DNA from 3 places in the Solibacillus sp. FSL W8-0474 genome. Region 2 is predicted to be linked to each of the others. Evidence: riboswitches for the same ligand, from Rfam matches in the RefSeq annotation. Region 2 holds a riboswitch; each other region holds the start of a gene.

Region 1 (8,128 bases), 2.7 Mb from region 2:
GTAAATACACTCGCGTTTAATTGAGGAAGAACAGCCATCTTTTTTGCCAACTGTTTAATATCGTAGCTATTAATCGGGCGATCATCAATCAGGATTTCCCCCTGAGTAGGTTTTAAAACGCCACTGATCATTTTTAATAATGTCGATTTTCCACTACCGTTTGGACCAAGAATCCCGAGGATTTTACCTTTTTCCACGTGAAACGTCATATTTTTCACAATCTGTTTTCCGTCATAACCACCTGACAATTCGTTCACTTTTAACACTAGGCAACAACCTTTCTACGTTGCTTAAAGAAAATATAGGCAAATACCGGTGCACCAATAAACGAAGTAATTACGCCAATTGGGAGTTCTACAGGTGAGATGATGGTCCGTGATACTAAATCGCAAATGACGAGTAGACTTGCACCATTTAAAAAGGATAATGTCAGTAAATGTCGATGATCGGCTCCAACTAATAGACGAATCATGTGCGGGACAACTAATCCGACAAAACCAATCGTACCGGATGCAGCTACAGCCGACCCTGTTAAGATTGAGCCACCTGCTAAAATCATATATTTACTGCGCTTCACATTTACCCCTAAGTATTGAGCACGTTCCTCTCCGTATATCATTGCATTCAGCTCACGGCGATTGAACCATATCATACTCGTACCGATAATCATGAATGGCAAAATCATATTTACATATGACCAGCCGCGCATCGATACACTGCCAAGCAGCCAACCAATAATCGCTCTAAGCTCTTCCCCCGTTAAAGCAACCATTAATGAGATACATGAACCTAAAAACGAGCTGAATATAATTCCTGTTAAGATTAACGTTTCCATTTTCATAGAACGATCCACAAGTCGAGCAAAAGATAATACAATGACCATTGTACATGCGGCACCTGCCATGCTGAATACAGGTAATGTAAATGCACCAAGAAACGGAATCGAGATGCCTAAGAAAATTGTCATAACGGCTCCGACTGATGCTCCTGATGAAATCCCTAGCGTATAAGGATCGGCCAATGGGTTTTTTAATAGCCCCTGGAAAGCCGCCCCTGCAATCGCCAGTGATGCACCAACGATTGCGGCTAAAATTACGCGTGGCATCCGAATTTTCCACAGTATACTGTACGCTATCGGATCTGTCATTTTATCCCATAATGTCGAAATGGGGATATTAACCGTTCCAAATGATACTCCGATCCACATGCTGCAAAGAAGCAATGCAATTGAAATAACATAAGCATATATATATTTTCTATTCTTTAAATACATCTGGATAAATTGCCTCACCTAGTGATTCAATACCTTCTACAATACGTGGACCTTGGCGACTCGTCGTATCCCCATCTACGACATGAACATTGCCATTTTTAATTGCATCCATTTCGGTATAGGCAGAGTTATTTACGATGCTATCATAGTCGTTTTCATACGTTACAATAACTTCGTCCGGATTACTTTCAACAAATTGCTCAGAGCTATACATCGGCCATCCAAGCTCTTGTACTGCATTTTCTACATTTAACACTTCTAGCATTTCATTGATAAATGTTTCTTGTCCTGCTGCATATAAGTCCGGCTCTGTGCCCACTACGATAAACACAGATTTTTCTTCTAAATCAGCCACTTTAACTTCAATATCTTGAATTCCTTTTTGAATGGATGCAATCATCTCTGTTGCCTCAGCGGTTTTCCCTGTTAATTGCCCAATTTGTTCAATAGTCGTATATGTTTCTTCAAATGTTGTAGTATTTTTCACTACAAATACAGGAATGCCAACTGATTCAAGTTGCGCAATCCCTTCTTCGTTAAAGCTATAAAGACCTGATTCATGGGCTACTACTAGATCTGGCTGCAATGCAATCAATTGTTCCAAGTTAAATTCCATCCCACCAACTTTTTCTTTTGTCTGAACTTCTTCCGGGTAATTATCATTGTCAGATACCCCAATAATTTGTTCATTTAAGCCTAAGCCAAATAATATTTCTGTATTGGATGGAATAAGGGAAATAATGCGTTCAGGAGCTTTTTCCACTGTCACTTCTTTGTTTAAAGCATCCGTTACCGTTATAGGGAACTGTGCTTGTTCCTCAACAGTTTCTATCGATTGTTGAGCTGTATCTTTTTCTACTGCTGTTTCTTCAACCCCACACCCTGCAAGGAGCATAATGGAGATAATTCCTGTTGAAGAAAGTCGTTGCCAAGTTTTCATATGTAATTAATTCCTCCTAAAATTGTTCTAACCTGTAATTTTAAACAAAAATAAAAAGCCTCCTACAAACTAGGAAGCTTTATGAAAGCAAATAAATTCAAATAAAAAATTCATTTACCACATCCTATCCGCGTAGGCATTAATCGGGCATTATAAAGGCAGGTCTCCTGGCTTATGCATTAACGTTTATGAGCTGCCTTCCCGAAAATTTCAGTGGCATATAGCTCAAAACTAGCAATTACAGTGGCGGGACCGCATCGGATTTGAACCGATTTCCCTTTTACTTCTTACTTTAATTAGATATAGTAAGAACCTTTATAGTAATATTTAATTAATAATATTATTATAGCGGATATTTCATTAATTGTATGCAAAATTACCAAAGTTTCAGATAATTTGTTTATAATTCAGTTTCTGCGTATTAAATAACAGTTCATTCTTTTGTTTTTAAATTCTTTTCAATTGCTGTCTCTGCTAAACGCTTAATTGTAATGTCATCCATTGGTGGATTGTGTAAGCCTGCACGTACATCACGGTAATAGCGTTGAAGTGGGTTGGAACGTTGAAGGCTCTTTGCGCCAACTAAACGCATCGCTTTATCAACGACTTCAATCGCTGTATTTGTCACAACATGTTTAGCAATATTGATTTCGTTAACTAAGGTCGCCTTCTTCGTCGGGTCATTATACAGTCTTGCTACTCCATAAATAGTAAAACGAGCTTTTGTTAATGCTAAATCCATTTCTCCGATGAGCGTTTGAACATTCGGCAATTGTGCAATGGTCCCTTGAATACTATTTGGTGAATGGCTATTCGCAAAATCAACCGCATAATCACGTGCTGCCTGTGCAATCCCTAAATAAGTCGCCGGGATAAGCAGTAACCAGCCGTTCAACTTAAAGCCTGTTGTATAGTTTGGGATTTCCACTAAGTTCGTCTGATCAATGCGTACATTGACGAGCACTAAATCATCGCTTCCCGTACCGCGCATTGATGCCACATCCCACGTGTTTTCGACCGATACTCCTTCAGCTGTTTTCGGAACAAGGAAAAACCCTAACTGATCCTCATCTTCAATCCATGCAGATACTAAAAAATAATCGAGATCCGGTGCACCGCTCGTATAGTTTTTACGCCCGTTAATTATATAATGTTCGCCATCACGTTTTGCGGAAGTCGCCGGACGCCCACCACGCACTGGACTTCCCATCGCAAACTCACTTACTGCACGATTTACTGTCGCACCATTTGCAATTTCTCCACCAAACCAATCAAGCTTTTGAGGATTCCAGTAACGGTTTTCAAAAATCTCGCCTACATTTTGAATTGTCCACGAAACTGCCAACCCCGTACTTCCGCAATAGCTTGCCAATGTTTCATGTAGTAAAAGCGCATCATATACGGTGAAGCCATCTCCTCCGTATTCCTTTGGCAACGTTATTTTTGTATAGCCAATTTTGCGTAGCTTTTGGAAATTTTCAAATGGAAATGTCGCTTGCTCATCTGTTTGTTGAGCCAATTGTTTTATACTCTCTGAAATTGTTTCGAGCTTTTCCAACCATTGTCGCTGCTCGTCCGTTTCAATAAATAATTCCTTGCTCATGAAAAGCACCACCCTCGTCTGTTGTCTTACGTAGTTATTTCTTCAAATTAATAGTACGTTTCAGAAATTTACAAGTCAATAGATATCCCTAGTTTCTTTGTAGGGATTCATTCACTTAATAAATAAGGGGGTAATTTCCAATTTAAAGTGGAACGGTGGCGGGAGAAAATATTCACGCTAATGTAGAACGTTACGATCCAAAAGGAGAACCTTTACAACAAAAGGTAGAAAGGCTCAGTTAAAAAGTAGAAACATCGCATTTCGAAAAAAAACACCCTATTTTCCGTTAATAGAAAATAGAGTGTCGTGAAATTTTGGATTACATTTTCTCAGGTGCACTTACGCCGATTAATTTCAACGCATTTGCCAATGTTGTTTTTACTGCTGTAATTAACGCTAAACGAGCTTGAGTTAGCTCTTTATTGTCTTGATTTAATACTTTTTCTGCATTGTAGAAGCTGTGGAATGCTGCTGCTAAGTCTTGGATATAGTTTGCGATACGGTGCGGTGTGCGGTGTTTCGCTGCATCTGCCACGATTTGTGGGAATGCGCCAACCTTTTTCAGAACATCTTCTTCTTTTTCTGCTACTAGTAAGTTCAGGTTTTCCAATGATGCCTCAAAACCTTGCTCGCTTGCTGCACGTAAAATTGATGAAATACGTGCATGCGCATACTGTGCATAATATACTGGGTTTTCATTTGATTGTGATACTGCTAAGTCTAGATCGAAGTCCATATGTGAATCCCCTGCAGTTTTTACAAAGAAATAACGTACTGCATCCAGACCTACTTCTTCCACTAACTCACGCATTGTAACGGCATTACCTGTACGCTTACTCATTTTGAATTTCTCACCGTTCTTGTATAGCTGAACCATTTGAATTACTTCGACTTCCAATGTTTCACGCTCATAGCCTAGTGCTTCAATCGCTGCTTTCATACGTGGGATATAACCGTGGTGATCGGCACCCCAAATATTGATTAATTTATCAAATCCGCGACGTAATTTATCTTCATGGTAAGCAATATCTGGTGTTAAATATGTGAATGAACCGTCGTTTTTAATTAATACGCGGTCTTTGTCATCGCCAAATGTAGTTGAACGGAACCAAGTTGCTCCATCTTCATCAAATACATGGCCATTTGATTTTAATTTCTCTAATGCAACATCAATTTTGCCGTTTTCATATAATGAAGTTTCAGAATACCAAACATCAAATTCAACACGGAAGTTTTTAAGATCGTTTTGTAGTTTTGCTAATTCTAATTTTAAACCGTGCTCACGGAAAAATTTGAAGCGTTCTTCTTCTGTTTTATCCAAAATTGAAGCACCAAATTCTTCAGCTAACTTGCCTGCAATACTGATAATGTCTGGACCGTGGTAGCCATCTTCCGGCATCTCGGCATCCATGCCTAATGCTTGTTTATAACGTGCCTCCAATGAGTACGCTAAATTGTTAATTTGATTACCTGCGTCATTAATGTAGTACTCACGAGATACATCAAAACCGGCAAAATCCATTACGTTACATAAAGAGTCCCCTACAGAAGCACCGCGGGCATGTCCTAAGTGTAAGTCACCTGTTGGGTTCGCTGATACGAACTCGACTTGTACTTTTTCACCAGCACCTGCAGTAGAACGACCGTAATTTTCACCTTGTTCGAATGCTGCTTTTACTACACCTGCTAAAAAGTCTTTACGAACTGTAATGTTTAGGAAGCCAGGACCTGCGATTTCGATTTTTTCGATATCTGTCCCTTCTGTTTTTACATTCTCTAAGATGCTTTCTGCAATGGCACGCGGTGGCTTTTTCGCCAATTTAGTTAATTGCATCGCTACGTTTGTAGCAAAATCACCGTTTGCTTTCTCTTTTGGTGTTTCCAGGTGAATATTTAGTTCTGTGCCAGCTTCGACTAAGCCTGCCTGATTGATCGCCGCTTTTAAAGCGTCTTTAATCGATTGCTGTAATTGTTCTACTGCATTCATGAATATACCTCCGTAAATTGAATTTCCAATGTGTATTGTCCGACAGAATTGCCGCCTATTATAAGATCATATTGCGTTTTAAAACGCCCTGATACTTTTTCGCTTTGTGTTACTTCAATGGCTAACTGATGTGTATCGGTAACGATTGGCAATGATCCGAATGGACTTTCATAATGTCCATTTTCCCGTAAGCCCGGATTTAAAGGGAGACGCATGTTGACTCCACCGCTTCGCATTATAAAGGCTTTCGCTTCATCTAGCTTTATCGTCGTTTGAATTCGTGTCTCTTCCTGAATTTCTTCATAGCGTAAATAATGATTTGCGCCTTTTTCTACACAGTTGCCTTCCAGCCACATTTCGTATTTTTCAAGCTCGCCCTCGGTAGGAATGATGGAGGAAATTAGCTTAATTTTGACTGTTTTCCCATTCTCGTTCGCCACAGCAGTCAGCTCCTATGCATATATTTCTATAACCTTTTTATTATAGGATAAGTTCCTCTCTTTAAGCAACATCGAACTTAAACTTTACCTTAGTACTTTTATCATCTAGTTTTGAGTGTTTTTCCGTTATTTAAATCATTTTTATAGTATTTTGGGTAGAAAAGAGTAATGATTATTTTATAAAGGAGTTAATTATGTTTATAGAAATATTGTCTTATTTTTGTATATTATTTACGTTTACCCTATTAATTTACTGGCCATTTATCAATCACTTTAAAATTACGCCACTTATGGACCGCTCCATCCCTTTTGTAACAGGTATAAAATTCGGTGTGACAGGGCTAATTTTAACCTATTCCGCAATTCATTTAGTTGACGGTGTATTGGTAAATTCCCAGTTCATATCCGTTCTGTTCAGTGGTTTATTAGGCGGACCATTTGCGATATTAATTAGCGGACTTATTATAGGGATTGGTCGCTTTTTCTTTTCAGAAGGAACGATGGTTTCATCAATATTTAACTATAATTTTATTTTGCTAGTATTGTTCCTGTTTCTCCTTACACGAAAATATGAAATGACTACTAAAACCGTTTTCATTTATTTTTGGCTTTGTTTGATTGAAACGATTTTGATTTCATTTATAGGTCTTTGCTTTAGCAGTAATGCATACGCATTCCTCCTGGTATATGGTTTATTTACAGTTTTCGCATTTTATTTTATTTACATTGTTATTCATCAGGTGAAACGTACAAATGATACTGTACAGGAAACTACTTATTTGCGAAAAATTGATTATTTAACACAGTTGCCTAATACAGCAGAATTAGAGAAGTGTCTTCAACAACTTGTTAAGAAAAACGGTGTTTTCAGTTTATTATTGGTAGATATTCGGGATTTTAAAATGATTAATTCCCGATACGGATTTTCAACAGGCGATTTAATCATTAAGCAGTTGGCTTTTCATTTACAAGAGTATGCAGCTAAAAATGATGCATTTGTTGGCCGGTTAGGTGGCGAGGAGTTTGCCATTATTTTGAGGGATATCCCTCCAGCTCTAGCGATTTTTGAGGCGGATAATTTAATAAAGACTATAGCCCAACAGCCTTTTAATGAAATAGGTAAAGAGGAAATTTATATATCCGTTACGATTGGATTAAGCTCTTATCCGGATAATGGTCCAAATTCACATAGTATGATTGAAAATTTAATTAGAGCTTCTCAACATGCCAAATCGAATCTAACATCAGGCTACTTTCATGCAAACAACTTAAAGTAAATGCTTAAAAAGCGAGCGACAGAAATTCTGTCGCCCGCTTTATTTTTCTTTTTATTTCACCCAGCCTAAAGTGGAGTGCTTGCATTAAGGGAATTAAAATGTTTAGAAATAGCGGTTTATCAATATTTCTTCGATATTTCGATTTTTCCGAGTATGCATTAGAGTGCATGTAATTACTTTCAAGTGGGACAACATTGGGGCAACTGAAGAAATAAATTCTACGCTTGGTAGGCATGTTTATAGGAATGAAAAAAAGGCAACTTCTGCGTTAACCGTAGACAGCTTGCCTTTTTTCATTATTTAATGCACCATTGACTCCGTTAACGTATCATGTAGAAACGCTACTTCTAATATTTTTTTCACAAGGTTTTCTGTATCCAAAGTTAAATTCCATGCTGGTTGATCTCCTAAAATAACTACCTTTTTATTAAGTGCTAATGCTTCAAACAAGACCTCTTTCACTAAATCGTTTACGTTCCCTAATGCATCTAATTCTTCAATAGTTAATTTTTTGCTGATTTCAACTTTCATTTCAAGCACTCCTTTAAATACATATTTGATTACTATGATGCTAGTGTAATTCATAATTTTTCATCTTGCAGACAGAG
Region 2 (8,128 bases):
TTCAAATTTCGTAAATAAATTCAGGTCACTTCCTGCAAAGCGATAAATTGCTTGCCAGTCATCTCCAACGGCTAATATTTTAGCGTTAGTAAGATCTTTTAAAGCTTTCACTAAACGATAACGTCCCATTGAAATATCCTGAAACTCGTCGATTATTATATATTTATATGAAATGGATGTTGGTTGTTTTGTTTTGACAATATCCGTTGCTTTATTGATCATATCATTGAAATCAATAGCTAAATTTTTTCGTAACTCTTCTTGGTAGCCTTCATAAATGGGGCGTACAATTTTTAAAAAGAGCAGTGTACGTTCTCGTAAGAACCCAATTTTTTCTTGTTTAGCAGCTGCTTCTAATTGTTGATAATACTGTACATCGTAACCGTTAGACTTAAATAGAGTAATAAACGTGCTAACTAAATTTTTAAACTCCTTGAACTGCTGATTTTGCTTTTGTTCAATCAGTAACTTCCTATAAATACTTGTATAATCAGCCTCTATTAAAGGGATGTTTAGCTTACGCAACATGTCTTCTAGCTTTTCAAATAACACACCACTGGACACATAATGTGAGTATGTTTCAATCAATTTTGTCTGATTCTTTAAGTGAAGACTCCGTTTCCAGTGCATGCCTTCGATATATTTCTGTTCCTCAATAGGGGTTAGCCAAGGGGCACGATTGTTTTTGTTCACACCAAAGTGTTCTAGATAGACATTGTAATCTGGGAAGTAAAAGTCTGGTCGGTAACGTTTTCTAAATTGATCCGTTTCAAATGGGTAAACAGCTTCATATTCATAGTTCACGCCGTGTAAATAGAGATAGTTCGCAATCATTACCTCTTCTAAGCTTTTTACTTGCTCAAATTTAAGTGTTCTACGATTAACTTTTAATTCTTCACCTGTATTTATAACTTTTGAACGAAGCGTCTCTAAATCATGAGAAGATTGGTCTTCTTTATATTCTCCAAGTGTCGTAAAATTTTCGATATCTTTAGGAACTGCTAAATATGTAGCATAGAAACGAATGATTTCCTTCATTACGGAAGGGTTATGTAGTACTTGCTGATTAAAGTAGGTAGTTACATAATCAGATAGCGAATCCGAAATATCGGGACGTTGTTTTTCTTCATTTGTAATAGTCTCAAGACCAAGTTTATGAAAGGTCATTGCATCAATGGGAAGATCTAATTTCTCTTTTATACGTTCGGTCATCTCTTTAGCTGAGCTGGCTGTAAATGAAATGAGTAAAATCTCTTTAGGATCTACATGCAATCGCTCTACTAAATACTTTACTTTTCCTGAAATTGTTAACGTCTTCCCACTACCAGCTCCAGCGACAACTAATGTATTATCCTCGTTTGTTACAACGGCTCGACTTTGTTGAGGATCTAGTGACTTGCCATCTATATTGCTTAAGAGAGGTTTGGCTTCTATTAGTTCTTTATCAATAAAGGCCTCATTATACGTTGGTACCAAGTGATCTAAATTAGGATAAGTCTGATTAAAATACAGAAACGATTCCTGGCTCTTTAAAAGTCGTTTACTTAAAAGATTTATCTTTTGAGCTGTTTCTAGATAAGTTCTTTTAAGATTTAGTAAATCTGTATTAGCTATATATTGTTGCTTTAAATGTTCAAGGTCATCTTTAAAACGCTCTGATGCTTCTAATAATTCAATATCAGGAATTAATCTCTTATTTCTAAGTCTATTTCCTCCGAATATAATACCCAAAATAATTATAACTATTAATATTAAGTCCACTAAGTCACCGTCTTCCAATAAGTTGTTTACTATATATGGTGATTTGTTGTTAAATAAAAAAACTGTATTTAACAAATCCTTTAACAAGAAGTAGAAGATTCTACTTTTTTAAGAGTTTTTAAAGGGTATACACTTCGTATAGAAAAAGGCATCACATGATTGCCGTCTTTCGCTAACGCGAATAAACGGAAAGGAACTCAGCTAGCGCTGAATTCTTATCATGTCATGCCTTTTGTTAATGAATAATCTGAAAAAAGCATATATTATGTTGCTAAAGTTTTATTACCAAAAATGCCCTTACTATTTTTATGGGAGTGGTAAAAGTATTTTTAATTTCACTTCCCCATTTATTTATCCAATGCCTTCACGATAAACCTCTCCGCAGTAGACAAAGCTTCTTCTTTAGTGGGGAAGATACCTGTCATACCATTTATAATTTCATCTTCTACTTCAATAACATAATCTGCAGAATACTGTTGTTCCATATACTTTTTTAAAGTGATGGAGATGGTTACGTCCTCGTAATTAAAAACTTCAACGTCATAAACTTCGGCTTCGTAGGTACCTAATTCATAAATAATCGATTTTTCTAATCCAATCATGTAAATTCCTCCATTCAATAATAATGTGTTACACCTATAATTATATGGTAAATTATACAAGAAGACTATTAACTGTTTGATAATATTGATAAAATTTTCATACTATTTTTACTTTTTTATCCAAATCTTAACTTTAGCAATCTTGACGGATAAGGATGCTTACACAGGTACAGAAGGTATTGCCAATGTAACTGAAGCGAAGGAAAAGATTGTTCTAAATTCTATCAATATTTTAATGAAGCGTGGTATTAAAGGGCTCTATATTTATGCGAGTGATGAAGCGCTGCGTAATAAATTGCTTTCATTTCAAAGAGAAAACATTTAAATGAATTGCTTGATTAGGGGTATTGAATGGGAGTTGAACTCTTGTTTAATACCCTTTTTCCAATGCCTGTGAGGGGGCGTTTTTTTAAAGCCTTAAAAATTAGCTCCTTTTCTTTATTCAAGTTACCTTTATTAAGATATAAATTTGCTAATTCTAAATAAAATGGACATATGTAACCGTCAAGTAAAATGAAACGGTTAAGTAATTCAAAAATTCCCGTTTTATAATTTTCTGAAAAAAATACTATGCTAATCATATTTTTGTGTTAAAATAAATTCCAATTGAATATGTTTTGCAGAAATAGGTTGCTCTTAATTGAGCATAATAGGGAATTCGGTGTGAAACCGAAGCTGTATCCGCAACTGTAAGTGTAGAAGACTGTGTAAAATATGCCACTGTTAAACGAGGAAAAATGCCTCTAGTCAATGGGAAGGCTTGCACATGATACACGAGCCAGGAGACCTGACTTATTTTTATCGTATTAACTCTCTTCGGAATAAGGAGAATGTACGGCAAATAGATGAACGGGTATTTTTATATGCTTTTTTCTGTTTTCCGCCATTTCTCAATTTGAGGAATGGCTTTTTTTTTTGTATTGGGTTAATGGCAAAACATTATTCATGAAAAACTTTCAGGAGGTTTATTGCATGGATTTTTGGAAAAAGTGGTTGCATATAGCATTAACACTTGTTCTAATGGTATCACTTATAGCGCCAGCAACGGTAGATGCTGAGCAGGTAGAAAATTTAGAGCAACAAGTGGAACAAATTAGTATGCAACTAGAAGTAAAAGGGTTAAAAGAAAATATTATTGCCAACTCCAATATATCCATAACAAAGGGAGCAAGTGCACTTGAGGCGTTACAGCAAACATTAACAGCTGCAAATATCCCATTTGAAGTCGTGACTAGCGATTATGGCCCGTATGTAAAATCAATTAATAGTTTAGTATCGGGTTCATTAGGTCATTGGGATGGTTGGGGTTATTCGATTAACGGTGAATCACCTGAACTTGGTTTAGGAAGCTATGAACTTCAAGCAGATGATATAGTATCTGTTTATTATAGTTTATCGCCAATGTTAGAGGCACAGGCGTCTGAACAAGAGGGCGAGAAACTTGTTGAAGTGTCTGTAAAAGGGGATTTATTTACTGAACAGGCAGCAACTTTAGAGAATTGGATAACGCCAGATGGTTTAACAATTACAAACATTACTAAGCAGGACGATCAACAATTAACATTAGCAATTGAAGCGGCACCTGGTACATATGAATTACAGCTACTAGCTCCTGCATTATTAAGTGCACAAGAGCAAAAAATTTCAGTAAAAGTTGTCGATTCAATTCAACCTGTAAATGACTTAAAAGTGAATTTCCGTGTTGAAGGCATTGCAGGTACAGTACTAAATGTAAAAGACTTTGAAATTAAAGGTAACGGTAAAATTAATGCTGCACAAGTAACACAGCAAATTTTAGATGCCCATAAAATTACGTATGACTACAGCGCCTCAACGGGCTACTTTAAAAATATTGGTGTAGACGGTGAAAAAGGCCTAGGTGTAGGCAGTGGCTGGATGTACAAAGTAAATGGGGAATATCCAGATGTTTATGGAAAAGACGTTGAAATTAAAAATGGCGATACAATTGTTTGGGATTATATTAATGCATCTTCAGTTATAGAAAATTATGAATTCCCAGAGTACAACTTAATCATGTATTCAGGTGCTGAAGCTGTCGATAAAATTACGTTTAATCCAATCATTGATATGCCATCAACGGTAGTGGCAGGAACAGACGTAAAAATTAAAGTGACAGGTAAATATAATACAGTATCTTACTTGTATGAGCATATTTCAGGACCACATACAACGGATTTAGCAGACGTTACCGTTGAATATAACGGAAAAGAATATGTTACAAATGCACAAGGTGAAGTAACGATTCCTGCAGTGGAAGTAGTAGAAGGAAATTATGAACTTCGCTTTACAAAAGATTTACCAGGTACTATTTTGACGGATAAAGGCAATAAAGAACTTGCCTCATTCCCTCGCATTATTCGTACGTATGAATCATTATTGGTTACACCAGATGAGCAAGCAGCAGAAAACCGTAAAAAAGCGGAAGATGCATTAAAATTAGGCGCAACATACTTACAAGCAAATAAAGAAACCGTAACGGCACGTGTAAATGAATCACATAGCGCATTTTGGATGTTAACAGCGATGAAGGCAGCAAATGTCAATGCAGGCACATACGACTGGACAACTGCACCAACAACTGAAGGTACGTTCTTTACAACCCCGTTAGAAGCATCACAAAATGATACAAACAAGATTGCGGGCACAATTATTGCAGCAAAAGCATTAGGTTTAGATCCATTAAACATTAAAGGGCGCAATCAAGTAGCAGATTTATTAGCAATGCAAAAGGAAAACGGTTTGTTCTCGACAATTTGGGGTGAAGCATTCGCTTTAATCGCGTTAGAGCTAGCTAATGCAGAGTATGACCAACAAAAGCAAATCGAGGCTATTTTAGCTTTACAAAATAAAACAACAGGCTATTTTGGTGATAACGATGCAACAGGATGGACATTATTTGCACTTTCACCATTTAAAGATGACCCAGCAGTAAAAGCAGCGATTGACAAAGCGGTAGCGGCTGTACATGCGAACTACCAAGCAAAAGGCTTCACAGATAACTCGAACTCAATGGCAGCGATTATTTCAGGTCTAGCAGCAGTGGGGGAAGATTTATTCTCAACAAAATGGTCTTATAAAAAAGGTGATGACTACGTAAATATCGTAGGTCACTTAGTAGATAACTATATTCTAAAAGATGGTGGCGTACTGTATAAGGCGTCGCAAACGAACTCGAATTTAATGGCATTAGAGCAAGTGTATATCGCTTTAGCGGATGCGTTAAATGGAAAATCAACATTTTATACAGTAGCAGAAAATGCAGTAACTCCAGCTCCAACGCCAGAAAAACCAGATTCAGAGAAACCAGATCAAGAGAAACCAGGTACAGATGGCGGCGCAACGGCTCCACCAGTGATAACGAATAGTAAGGTAACGATGTCGATCACTGTATCTGCATCAGAAGTTGTTTTACCAAGTGAGCAGTTTGAAATTTTAGCAGATGAAACAGCATTTGATTTATTAAAACGTGTTACACAGGCAAAAAATATTGCGTTAAATGCACGACAAACATCAATGGGGATGTATGTTGCAGGTATTGCGGGCGTTAACGAGTTTGATCGTGGTAAATTAAGCGGCTGGATGTTCAACGTTAACGGTGCATTCCCAGAAGTATCAGCAGATGTGTATCAATTAAAAGCAGGCGATGTTGTAAGTTGGGTCTACACATCTGATTTAGGTGAAGATGTAGGCGGTTCAACAGGTGGCGGTTCAGCAGGTGCAGGTGGAGGTTCAACAGGTGAAGGATCAACAGTAACACCACCAACAACAGAAGAATCAGAGCAGACGGATGAAATCTTTACAACACAATTAACAGGTGCAGATTTAGCGGGGGAAAAAGAAGTAATCGTAACAACCCCAAAAGGTTTAGTACTAACAATTCCTGTTGAAAACGTAACACTTGCAGAGGGTGAAAAATTATCTGTAAAAGTTGAGGAACAAGATGGGAAAATTACATTTGCAATTCAGATTTTGAATGAAAAAGGCGAAACAAAGCCATTCCCATTCTCATCAGGCTATGTGAAATTAACGTTCTTTGTTAATGCAGCAAATAAAGTAGCTGTAGCTAATGGCAATGTAAAGTCTACATTCATTGCGGCAGTGAATAGTGAATTTAATGCAACATCAAATGCAGCAGAAAATGGAGAACTCGTTATTTTACAAGAAGAGAACGGTGCGTTAATAGCTGTACCGCATTTAATTGTAGACGGTAAAGCAACAGTGTTCACAAAAGCAGGTGGAACATTTGTAACATCAACTGAGCAAGTGACATTCAATGATATTGCAAATTTCAGCAATAAAGATGAAATCACGTATTTAGCAAACCGTTATGTAATTAAAGGATCAAACGGCAACTTTATGCCACAAAGTAAGATTACACGTGGTCAATTTGCGATGATGATTGCCCGTGCATTAGGTTTACAAGCGTTAGGTGAGAACCCATTCACGGATACAGTTGGGAAAGAGTATGAACAGGCGATTACAGCTTTATATGAAGCAGGTATTACAACTGGTCGTACAAATACAACATTCGATCCAAAAGATTACGTTACACGTCAACAAGCAGCAGCATTTATGGCACGCGTACTTGCTTACGTAGAGAAGAAGCCATCTGTAAATGGTGAAGTAACTTATAAGGACAATGCGCAAATTGGAGCAATGTACAAGCAGGATGTTGCACTATTAGCGCAGTTAAACATTATGACTGGTAAACAGGATGGTTCATTTGATCCACGTGGTTCTTTAACACGTGCACAAATGGCGAAAATTTTAAAACGTACATTAAATGAAGCAGGATTGATGTAAAACAATAAGTCGAAAGTCCATCATAAAACTATGATGGACTTTTGCCATATGAAAGAGGGGGAAAAAATGAAGCAATTGCATAAAATACTCGTTGTGCTATTCCTAACGATACTTGCATTTGTACCGCTACAGCAAGTGGAGGCAAAAAATACGGTTGATGCTTATAATTCAGCCGCTCAGTACATGGTGAAGCAAGTGCCAAATCCAACGTACGGTGATGAATGGGTTGTAATCGGTCTAGCACGAGGAGAGGCTCAAGTGCCAGCGAATTATTTTGAGACGTATTATCAAAATGTAGTGAAGGAAGTAAAAGCACTGAAAGGGAAGCTACACCAATATAAATATACTGAATACTCACGTGTCATCATTGCCTTATCAGCAATTGGAAAAGACCCGAAAAATGTAGGAGGCTATGATTTAACGAAGCCACTTGAAGAAGTAACGAATGTTGTCTGGCAAGGTGTGAACGGTCCGACTTTCGCACTCATTGCCATAGATACGAAGCAATACGATTCCCCTGTAAGAGCTCAATTAGTAAACACTATTTTACAAGAGCAGCTTCCAGATGGAGGATTTACGCTAAGTGGAGAAACTGCTGATTTGGATTTAACAGCGATGGCTATTCAAGCACTTGCACCGTATGCGGAAGATAAAAAGGTTGGACCTGCACTTCAGCGTGCAATCGCAAAAATGAATGCATTAGCAGCAAACGGTTATAACAACGCGGAGACAGCTGCACAAGTAATAACTGCTTATGCCGCATTACGTCTAGATGCAACGGAACATGTACAGAAAATGATAACTTTTTATAATGCAGCTGATGGTGGCTTCAAGCACGTCTTAACAGAAAAGAGTGCAAATGGGATGGCAACAGAGCAAGCGACGTATGCTTTAGCAGCATATAACCGCGTACTAAATGGTAAAAAGTCATTATATGAGAT
Region 3 (8,128 bases), 1.8 Mb from region 2:
AATTATCATTCATGAATTAGGGCATGCATTATTTGTTGTGTTATTTGGAAAGGAAGTTAGAGAAATACAACTTGGATTCGGGAAAGACTTATTTAGAATAAAAAAGTTCGTTGTAAAAAGGAGCTTTGGATGGAACGGTGGTTTTTGCTCTTATGAAAATATTGATTCTTTAGCCTGGTATAAAAAGGTCCTAATATTTTTAGGTGGTATTATTCTAAACCTGCTCACAGCAACTTTAGTCTGGATATTTGGCGACGTCCAGTATGCAGATTGGTATAGGTCATTTATTATTGTATCTTACTTTACAGCAGTAATTAGTCTGTTGCCGTTCAAAAGTAATATTACAAAAATAGAATCAGACGGATTACAATGTATTAAGCTATTAAATTCTATGAAGCAAGGGAAGTAGCATTGTTGTCGATATAAGAATTTCTAATATATTTTAAAATCTTCTAATATAATTTTATTTGTTCTAATACAATATCGATTTGCTAATATACTTTTAAGATGTGCTAATATGGGGGCAATTTGTTCTAATATCACCTTTCAATCTGCTAATATCACTTCAAGTTTTTCTAATAACTCTCTCAATTGTTCTAATAAAATACCAACGCCTTAAACCCCGACAAAAAAACAGCATCTCAAAATTCGAGATGCTGTTAATTCATTATTTTTTCTTAATCGTAATTGTCCAAGATGCTTCGCCTAATTGCTCATAGTTTGTTACTTCATGACCGTCTTCAGCTGCCCAACGTGGAATGGATTCTGTACCTTGTGTACAGTCAAATTGTACTTCCAGCTCATCGCCTGTGTTTAAGTCTTTGATTGCTTCTTTTGCTTCAATTAACGGGAATGGACAAACCATTCCTAATACTTCTAATGTTTTCTTCATATAAAATCTCTCCTTATGCACGCGCTGCTGCACGTTGTTTTGATGGACGCACAAATACGAAATAAGATGCTGTCCATGTTCCCAGAATCATAAATGTTAAAGCCGTCCAGCCTGACCAAGTCATCATAGAAGTCATAACTAAACCATTACCAATCGAACAGCCGCCTGCAAGACTAGCACCGAAACCCATTAAAATACCGCCGCTAGAGCTTCGTACAACTGTTTTTGTATCAGGTGTCCGTAAACGGAATTCACCGCTCATTTTTGCTGCGAAATATGAGCCGAAGAAAATACCTAATACAAGGAACACACCCCAGTTAATAATATCTAAATCTCCTGTTACTAAAAACTGGAGAAGGTTTGCTGAAGGTGTTGTAATACCTAGACCGAAAATACGTCCTGATGCCGCACTTAACGGCCACGCCAATGTCGCAATTAAACCGATTAAAACCGCAGTCACATATGGATTCCAGCGTTTTTCAAATAAAATATGCGCTAAGCCTGTTTTCTTTGGCTTTAAGCTTGGAATCTTCACACGAGGTTTACGTAATTCACGGTAAACAACGAATGCTACCAAGGCTACAAACGGAATGACTAAAAACCAAACATTAATGCCGAATGTTTCTGCAATTGAATCTGTACCGACAACCGGAGTACGTGCATCCACTGTAAATTGTGCCAATGGACCAGACTTCATGATTGCTGCCATTAACATATAAAACGCCAATGCGATCCAGCTCCCGATTAAGCCTTCCCCTGCACGATACCAAGTACCTGTGGCACAACCACCTGCAAAAATAATCCCTATCCCAAAAATAAACGCGCCTCCTATTGTTGCCCACAATGGAAACTGCCCTACTGTATACTCAAACGCACCTGCGCCGATAAGTGCAAACACACCTACTGCCTGTATGGCAATCGCAACAAGTAACGCATAAAACATGCGATTATCTTTTGCGATGTACATATCGCGGAAGCCACCTGTTAAACAAAAGCGTCCACGCTGCATCACAAAACCTAAAAGAGCACCACAAAGGATACCCGTTAATGCCATCTGTAACATAATTATTCCCCCAAATTTTATTACCTAGTTTATCTATAGGAATATAATATAATAGTTTTCTACTATAATTCAAGTACTTTGATTAAATATTTGTTAACTTATTAATTTAGTTGGTTTTAATATTAGCTAAATACCGTTTTCTCCGCATCCCCCTCATAAAAGAACCATCACTTTTTACTGACATATGATACAAAGAAATATTTCGTTCACATCGTGGCTTGTTTTAATAAGTGTAATCCCTTCTGGAAACGGGCGAATTGTGTGAATTATTTCATTATTAAAATTTAAAGTAGGTGAAACATATAAAAAATTCCTATTTAGAGCTTCTCGCAGAACTTGGAATTGGTGGTGCACACCCTGGCGGAATTAATCTAACAGAAGAAATATTAAAAAATGAAAATATTAACAGTAGTTGGCACGTTTTAGATGCTGGTTGTGGTACTGGTCAAACAGCAGCTTACATTTCACAAACATTCCAGGCGAAAGTGACAGCGCTTGATTTTAATCCGACAATGGTTGCAAAGGCCAGACATAGAATGAAGATTAATAATTTGCCAGTAGAAATATTGGAAGGCTCTATTGAAGATATCCCTTTACCAAATGATCATTTTAATTTTATTATTTCTGAATCTGTCCTTTCATTTGTTAATAAACAAAAAGCAGTAAGTGAGATTTACCGCATATTGAAAAGTGGTGGACGGTTCATTGCTGTAGAACCAACGTTGAACGAACGACTTGACGATGCCCAAGAACAAGAAATCATGCAGTTTTATGGTCTTGATTCCCTACTTATGGAAACGGACTGGGCGGATTTATTAAAACAGACTGGCTTTGAAAATATTCAAATAAAGCATCATACTACAATTGAATCCGAACCCGATTTTCATTACTCCAATGAAATTGACCCCGCGCTTTACGACGTCATGAGAAAACATTTGGACATTATCACCAAATATCAGGAAACTTTTAGTTATCGAGTCTATACTTGTTCAAAATAAATATCCTGTTATAATCACGCTAATAAAAAAAAGACCGTACCATTTCATAAGAGGTACGGTCTTACTTATATTTATCTGGAAATTATAAAAGTGTTTCAGAGTGAATAATGTACTAAATGTTTCGAAACTATAGCCTCACGTTTTATTCGATATACTCTAAATAATCGCCTAAGTAAATCTTCTCTTCAACAACATCACCCGCTAAATTTTCATATATAACATATAAATAAGCTTCATCAAGCGCTGCTCTCAAATCGGCTTCACTTATGTTTTTTGCATTAAATATGACTCGGAATTCATCATGGATAAAATCTTCTAAATCATTATTTTGGGTAGAGCCACTTCCCGTTGCATAAACATTTTCCCCAAAATTCACATGGAAAAAATCTGCCCAATGCTGTGATAATTCGAAATGCACTTTTTCACCAGTCAACTTTTTTCCGTAATAAGTATATAACAAAACTTTATAATCCTTTTTAAATTCCTGTTCAGGTGTTATTCTTTCATTGTTCATTAATATATCGTTTTCTAATACTGGACTTACCTGTAGGATTAATTCATCATCTAGCACTGTTGTGGGAACTTTGTATTGAGAGCTTAGCGGTGTGACACTTTGTAAATTCGGTGCTAGTTGAGATAATAAAAATAACAGCATTGCCGAGACAACAATTACGGTAGGAATGAAGACAAATTTACGCATATTCTTTTTCTTTCGGTTTTGAATCTCCTGCGGATTGTGCATTTTTTGTGTAATAATACGCAATCCGTAATAATTTTTCGCTATAGTATTGCATCAAATGTTCCAACTGTAATTTACGCGACATGCTCATTCCTCCCTCAAACTGTTAACGAGGCTCGATTTAGAAAAGTTTTCACATTCCTGTTTATTTGGAAATAATACCATACAAAGCACAAAAAACAGCAGGACGGTTTCATCCTACTGCGATCACTATGGTTTTATACAATAAATGATTTCTTTCTTTAAAAATCCATACTAGCACGTACTTTTTCCGGAATCATCACAACTTTTGTATTTAAATCTACAGAACCAAAACTTTCATCAATGCATTCATCCCAATACTCAAGATGTCTTTTATCTATCCAGTGATCGGAATCATCCACATCCACACCACTTTCTCCACGAACCGAATACCAATATAAATATTCTTCGCCATTCAGTACTTCATGAAAAATAGTTTCCACATACATTTTTTCACCTTCCAGCGTTACAAGTACATCATCCATATGTTCATTCAAAAAGTTTAGCCATTCCTCCACATTAGAGGATTTACCGGGTCTTACCCGATAGCGAGTTAATTCCACATTCATGATTTAAAACCCCCTATTGTTTCAGCCAATATTCCGAACCGTCATTACTCCGTTCCATAAAACCATATTCGATTAAATGGCGACGAAGCGATACAAAATCTGCATTGACTGTTTTTAAGATTTCATTCACTTCCTTTTCATGATAATGCTTCCCCTCTTCAAAACGCTTTAAAATATGCTGTAATATGATAAGCTTTTTCTTTTTCTTACTTGGAATTGTTTCAATGCCACCGTCTAGTCCATTTTTGAAATATGTTGTTAGTACTTTCTCGCGTTCTTGTTCTTCAATACTATAGCGTTCGTCCACTTGTTTTGCCCCCTTATGAATTCATAGTGCTCCGGGTTTTTCATGAGCTGCATTAATGCAATAAAAATTTTCGCCTGCTTTTCCTTTTCACGTAATTTGAAACGATGCTGACGAACTGTTGATACACTTGTTAAACTGCTTTTTTCGACTATTTCCTGATCTGACTTGCCTTCAAAAAAGTACTGTAGCATTTCAATTTGTACATCCGATAAACCTGTTACCTTTTTATCAAGTGACAGCAATGCCTGAAACGACGATTTATGTATTTGTCTGATATGCAGCTTCATCATACCTTCTGCTGTAAAAAACCGTCCCTCATGTGGAAAGACTTCATGAAGCCCAAAGCTTGCCCCGCAAAATAAGCATTCGTAATGGTCTTCTTGAATTTCATAACCATTCACTAATGTATTTACCGAAATATTTTGAATTTCCAAAACAATCACCTCTATAAACATTTATAATATATGTCCGTTATTTTGTAAACAAATTTATTTTTCGTTTATCAGTAAAAATTCCTTCAATCTATATCCTATCCATCCTATATATAACTTTAAAAGTTGTTAAAAAGCTGTCTTACGTCTTTCTTTTTACCTTTTTTACTGAAAATTCTATATTTTTAGCGATCGAGGTATACAATTATGGTTCCTTTTATGCTATAGTTTGTACAATTACATAACGTGTAAGAAAAGGTACGCACATTGTTGTGCGTTTAAAAGGGAAGTTGGTGCAAATCCAACACTGTCCCGCAACTGTATTACGGAGCAACTCTTAAAAAGCCACTGTTATTTAACGGGAAGGTAAGAGGCGCGTTGATGTTAAGTCAGGAGACCTGCCTTTTTCTAGTACACACCCGATACCTACGTGGAAATAGGTGGTGTTCTGTGCGAATAAAGCGTCAATTATAGACGTTTATTTTACTATGCATAGATAAGTCCTAAGCTGTTTCCAAGTCACATTGGAAACAGCTTTTTTATTTGGGTTATGTAAATACATGAGGAGGCTTATCAAATGAATATTGTTAGTAATGTTATCGGTTACCCTTATATTGGAGCTACCCGAGAATGGAAACAAACTTTAGAGAAATTTTGGAAAAAAGAGCTTGATGAGGATGTATTTGAAGAACAGCTAAAAGCCATCCGCCTGAATCGCTTGAAACGCCAACAGGATTTAGGACTACAGTTAATTACTATCGGGGATTTCACAAAATACGATCGGGTACTGGATTTAGCAGTGATGTTTAACATCATTCCTAAACGCTATGATGTGCTACCAAATGCTTCTTCGTTAACTACATACTATGCAATGGCACGTGGTACTGACGAAGTAATAGCAAGTGAAATGACGAAATGGTTTAATACAAACTACCATTACATTGTTCCGGAATATGAAAATCAGGAATTATCCTTAACAAATAACTACATCTTACAACAGTTTGAAGAAGCTAAAAATGAGCTAGGCATTATAGGTAAGCCAACAATTATCGGTCCTTATACTTTCGTTGACTTAGCAAAAGGGTATGACGATAAAACACGTGCCGCCTTCTTTTTAAAGTTAATTCCGCTATATGCACAGGTAATCCAGCAGCTTGTAGATGCAGGTGCTGATTGGATTCAAATTGAAGAACCTTCTTTCACTAAAAACCTCGAGGAAGATGAGATTTTATTAATCGAAGAAGTTTATAAACAATTAACTGAAGACGTACCACACGCAAAAATACTAGTACAAACTTATTTTGAGGCACTAACTTCATTTGAGCGCTTAAGTAATCTACCTGTTGCAGGTATTGGCTTAGATTTCGTACATGGTAAAACAGAAAATATGAAATCGCTTCTGCAACATGGTTTTCCTAAAAATAAAACATTAAGCATCGGCATAATTAATGGTCGGGATATTTGGTCAGCTAATTTAGCTGAAGCTGTTTCTACAATAAGTACCGTCAAGCAATTAAGTGGTGTAGAAGATTTATGGGTTAGCTCTTCCTGCAGTCTACAGCATGTTCCTGTTACAAAAAACTCAGAACAAAATCTTCCGTCTGAATTATATGATGCCCTTGCTTTTGCTGACGAAAAAATCCGCGAAATTGCGCATTTAACAAATTATATTCAGCATGGAACGTGGGTTAAAGAAGGTATCGTCGCAAATAGTATTAAAGCGATTGAATCTTTAGCGACACATCCCATACGAAAAAATGAGCAAGTTAACAATTTAGTTAAAGGAATTAAGGATACAGATTTCACACGTACTGTTCCATTTAAAGAGCGCCAAGTACTGCAAAAGAAATCATTAAACTTACCTGACTACCCTACTACAACAATCGGCAGCTTTCCTCAGTCTCAGCTAGTAAAGAAAACACGGGCGGCATGGCGGAAGAAGGAAATAACTAACGCTCAATACGCAGCCTTTGTAAAGGAAGAAACTGCACGCTGGATTCAAATTCAAGAAGAAATCGGATTGGATGTACTAGTACATGGTGAATTTGAACGGACAGATATGGTGGAATACTTTGGAGAACATTTAACTGGATTTGCCTTCACGAAAAATGCTTGGGTTGTTTCATACGGTTCACGTTGTGTTAAACCACCAATCATATACGGCGATGTTGAATGGACACATCCAATGACTGTTAAAGAGGTCGTTGAGGCACAGAAGCTTACATCAAAATATGTAAAAGGCATGCTCACTGGACCTATAACTATTTTAAACTGGTCATTTGTTCGTGATGATATTCCAAGAAAAGAAGTCGCCTACCAGCTTGGTTTGGCAATTCAGCAGGAAGTTAAGGCACTAGAAGATGCAGGAATTAAAATTATCCAAATTGATGAACCGGCACTTCGGGAAGGACTACCTTTACGCAAGGAAAATTGGGATGAATATTTACAATGGGCGGTAGATTCGTTTAAGCTGGCAACATCAAAAGTGGCGGTAGATACACAGATTCATACCCATATGTGCTATTGCGAATTCAATGATTTTATAGCTCCTATCCGCGCTCTGGATGCAGATGTTATTTCATTGGAAACTTCCAGAAGCCATGGAGAGCTAATTGATTCTTTAAAAGTACATCCATATGAACTTGGCATCGGTTTAGGCGTTTATGATATTCATAGTCCCCGTGTTCCAAGCATCTCAGAGATTAGTTCTATATTAGAAGAAAGTCTCGCTGTTATCCCAAAAGATCAATTTTGGATTAACCCTGACTGTGGCTTAAAAACACGCCATGAGTCCGAGACGATTGCTTCATTAATAAATATGGTAGAAGCCGCTAAGCTACTACGCACTCAAGTATTATCTGTCTGATTTCACAAAAATACAGTAAATCACTAAACGCTTAAGTATTAGTGGTTTACTGTTGTTAAAAGTAGGTCAGACGATAAGCTATGGGATCAATAAACGGAGAAATTCCGCTTATTTGGAAATTAATCTAAAAATCAGCCAAAATAAGAGGCGGAATTCCGCTTATTGCATTTCACAACAGGAAAACAAGTGGCTTTTTTTATATATAACCGGAAAACCTCCCTTTATTTACATCTAAAACTGAG

Evidence for each region. Region 2 has a riboswitch for cobalamin ahead of NYE67_RS16585 (DUF4430 domain-containing protein). Riboswitches for the same ligand answer to the same signal wherever they lie in the genome.
Region 1: it holds a riboswitch for cobalamin, as region 2 does, so the genes downstream of both, NYE67_RS02840 (ABC transporter substrate-binding protein) here and NYE67_RS16585 (DUF4430 domain-containing protein) in region 2, are expected to answer to the same signal.
Region 3: it holds a riboswitch for cobalamin, as region 2 does, so the genes downstream of both, metE (5-methyltetrahydropteroyltriglutamate--homocysteine S-methyltransferase) here and NYE67_RS16585 (DUF4430 domain-containing protein) in region 2, are expected to answer to the same signal.

The regions. Positions count from the first base shown of each region.
Region 1 covers NZ_JBBOQJ010000001.1:543,949-552,076, reverse strand. Annotated here, with positions in the region: gene NYE67_RS02850 (adenosylcobinamide amidohydrolase) at 1-266, opposite strand, end outside; gene NYE67_RS02845 (FecCD family ABC transporter permease) at 266-1,273, opposite strand; gene NYE67_RS02840 (ABC transporter substrate-binding protein) at 1,257-2,213, opposite strand; cobalamin riboswitch at 2,354-2,545, opposite strand; gene NYE67_RS02835 (acyl-CoA dehydrogenase family protein) at 2,647-3,816, opposite strand; gene argS (arginine--tRNA ligase) at 4,136-5,803, opposite strand; gene NYE67_RS02825 (DUF1934 domain-containing protein) at 5,800-6,243, opposite strand; gene NYE67_RS02820 (diguanylate cyclase domain-containing protein) at 6,438-7,520, shown strand; gene NYE67_RS02815 (hypothetical protein) at 7,821-8,051, opposite strand.
Region 2 covers NZ_JBBOQJ010000001.1:3,247,292-3,255,419, reverse strand. Annotated here, with positions in the region: gene NYE67_RS16600 (UvrD-helicase domain-containing protein) at 1-1,836, opposite strand, end outside; gene NYE67_RS16595 (hypothetical protein) at 2,109-2,363, opposite strand; gene NYE67_RS16590 (DNA/RNA helicase domain-containing protein) at 2,449-2,688, shown strand; cobalamin riboswitch at 2,975-3,172, shown strand; gene NYE67_RS16585 (DUF4430 domain-containing protein) at 3,336-7,187, shown strand; gene NYE67_RS16580 (S-layer homology domain-containing protein) at 7,254-8,128, shown strand, end outside.
Region 3 covers NZ_JBBOQJ010000001.1:1,404,053-1,412,180, reverse strand. Annotated here, with positions in the region: gene NYE67_RS06915 (M50 family metallopeptidase) at 1-409, shown strand, start outside; gene NYE67_RS06910 (sulfurtransferase TusA family protein) at 668-892, opposite strand; gene NYE67_RS06905 (YeeE/YedE family protein) at 906-1,955, opposite strand; gene NYE67_RS06900 (class I SAM-dependent methyltransferase) at 2,249-2,953, shown strand; gene NYE67_RS06895 (hypothetical protein) at 3,096-3,653, opposite strand; gene NYE67_RS06890 (hypothetical protein) at 3,646-3,777, opposite strand; gene NYE67_RS06885 (DUF6176 family protein) at 3,935-4,282, opposite strand; gene NYE67_RS06880 (DUF2087 domain-containing protein) at 4,296-4,589, opposite strand; gene NYE67_RS06875 (helix-turn-helix transcriptional regulator) at 4,541-5,023, opposite strand; cobalamin riboswitch at 5,260-5,440, shown strand; gene metE (5-methyltetrahydropteroyltriglutamate--homocysteine S-methyltransferase) at 5,598-7,886, shown strand.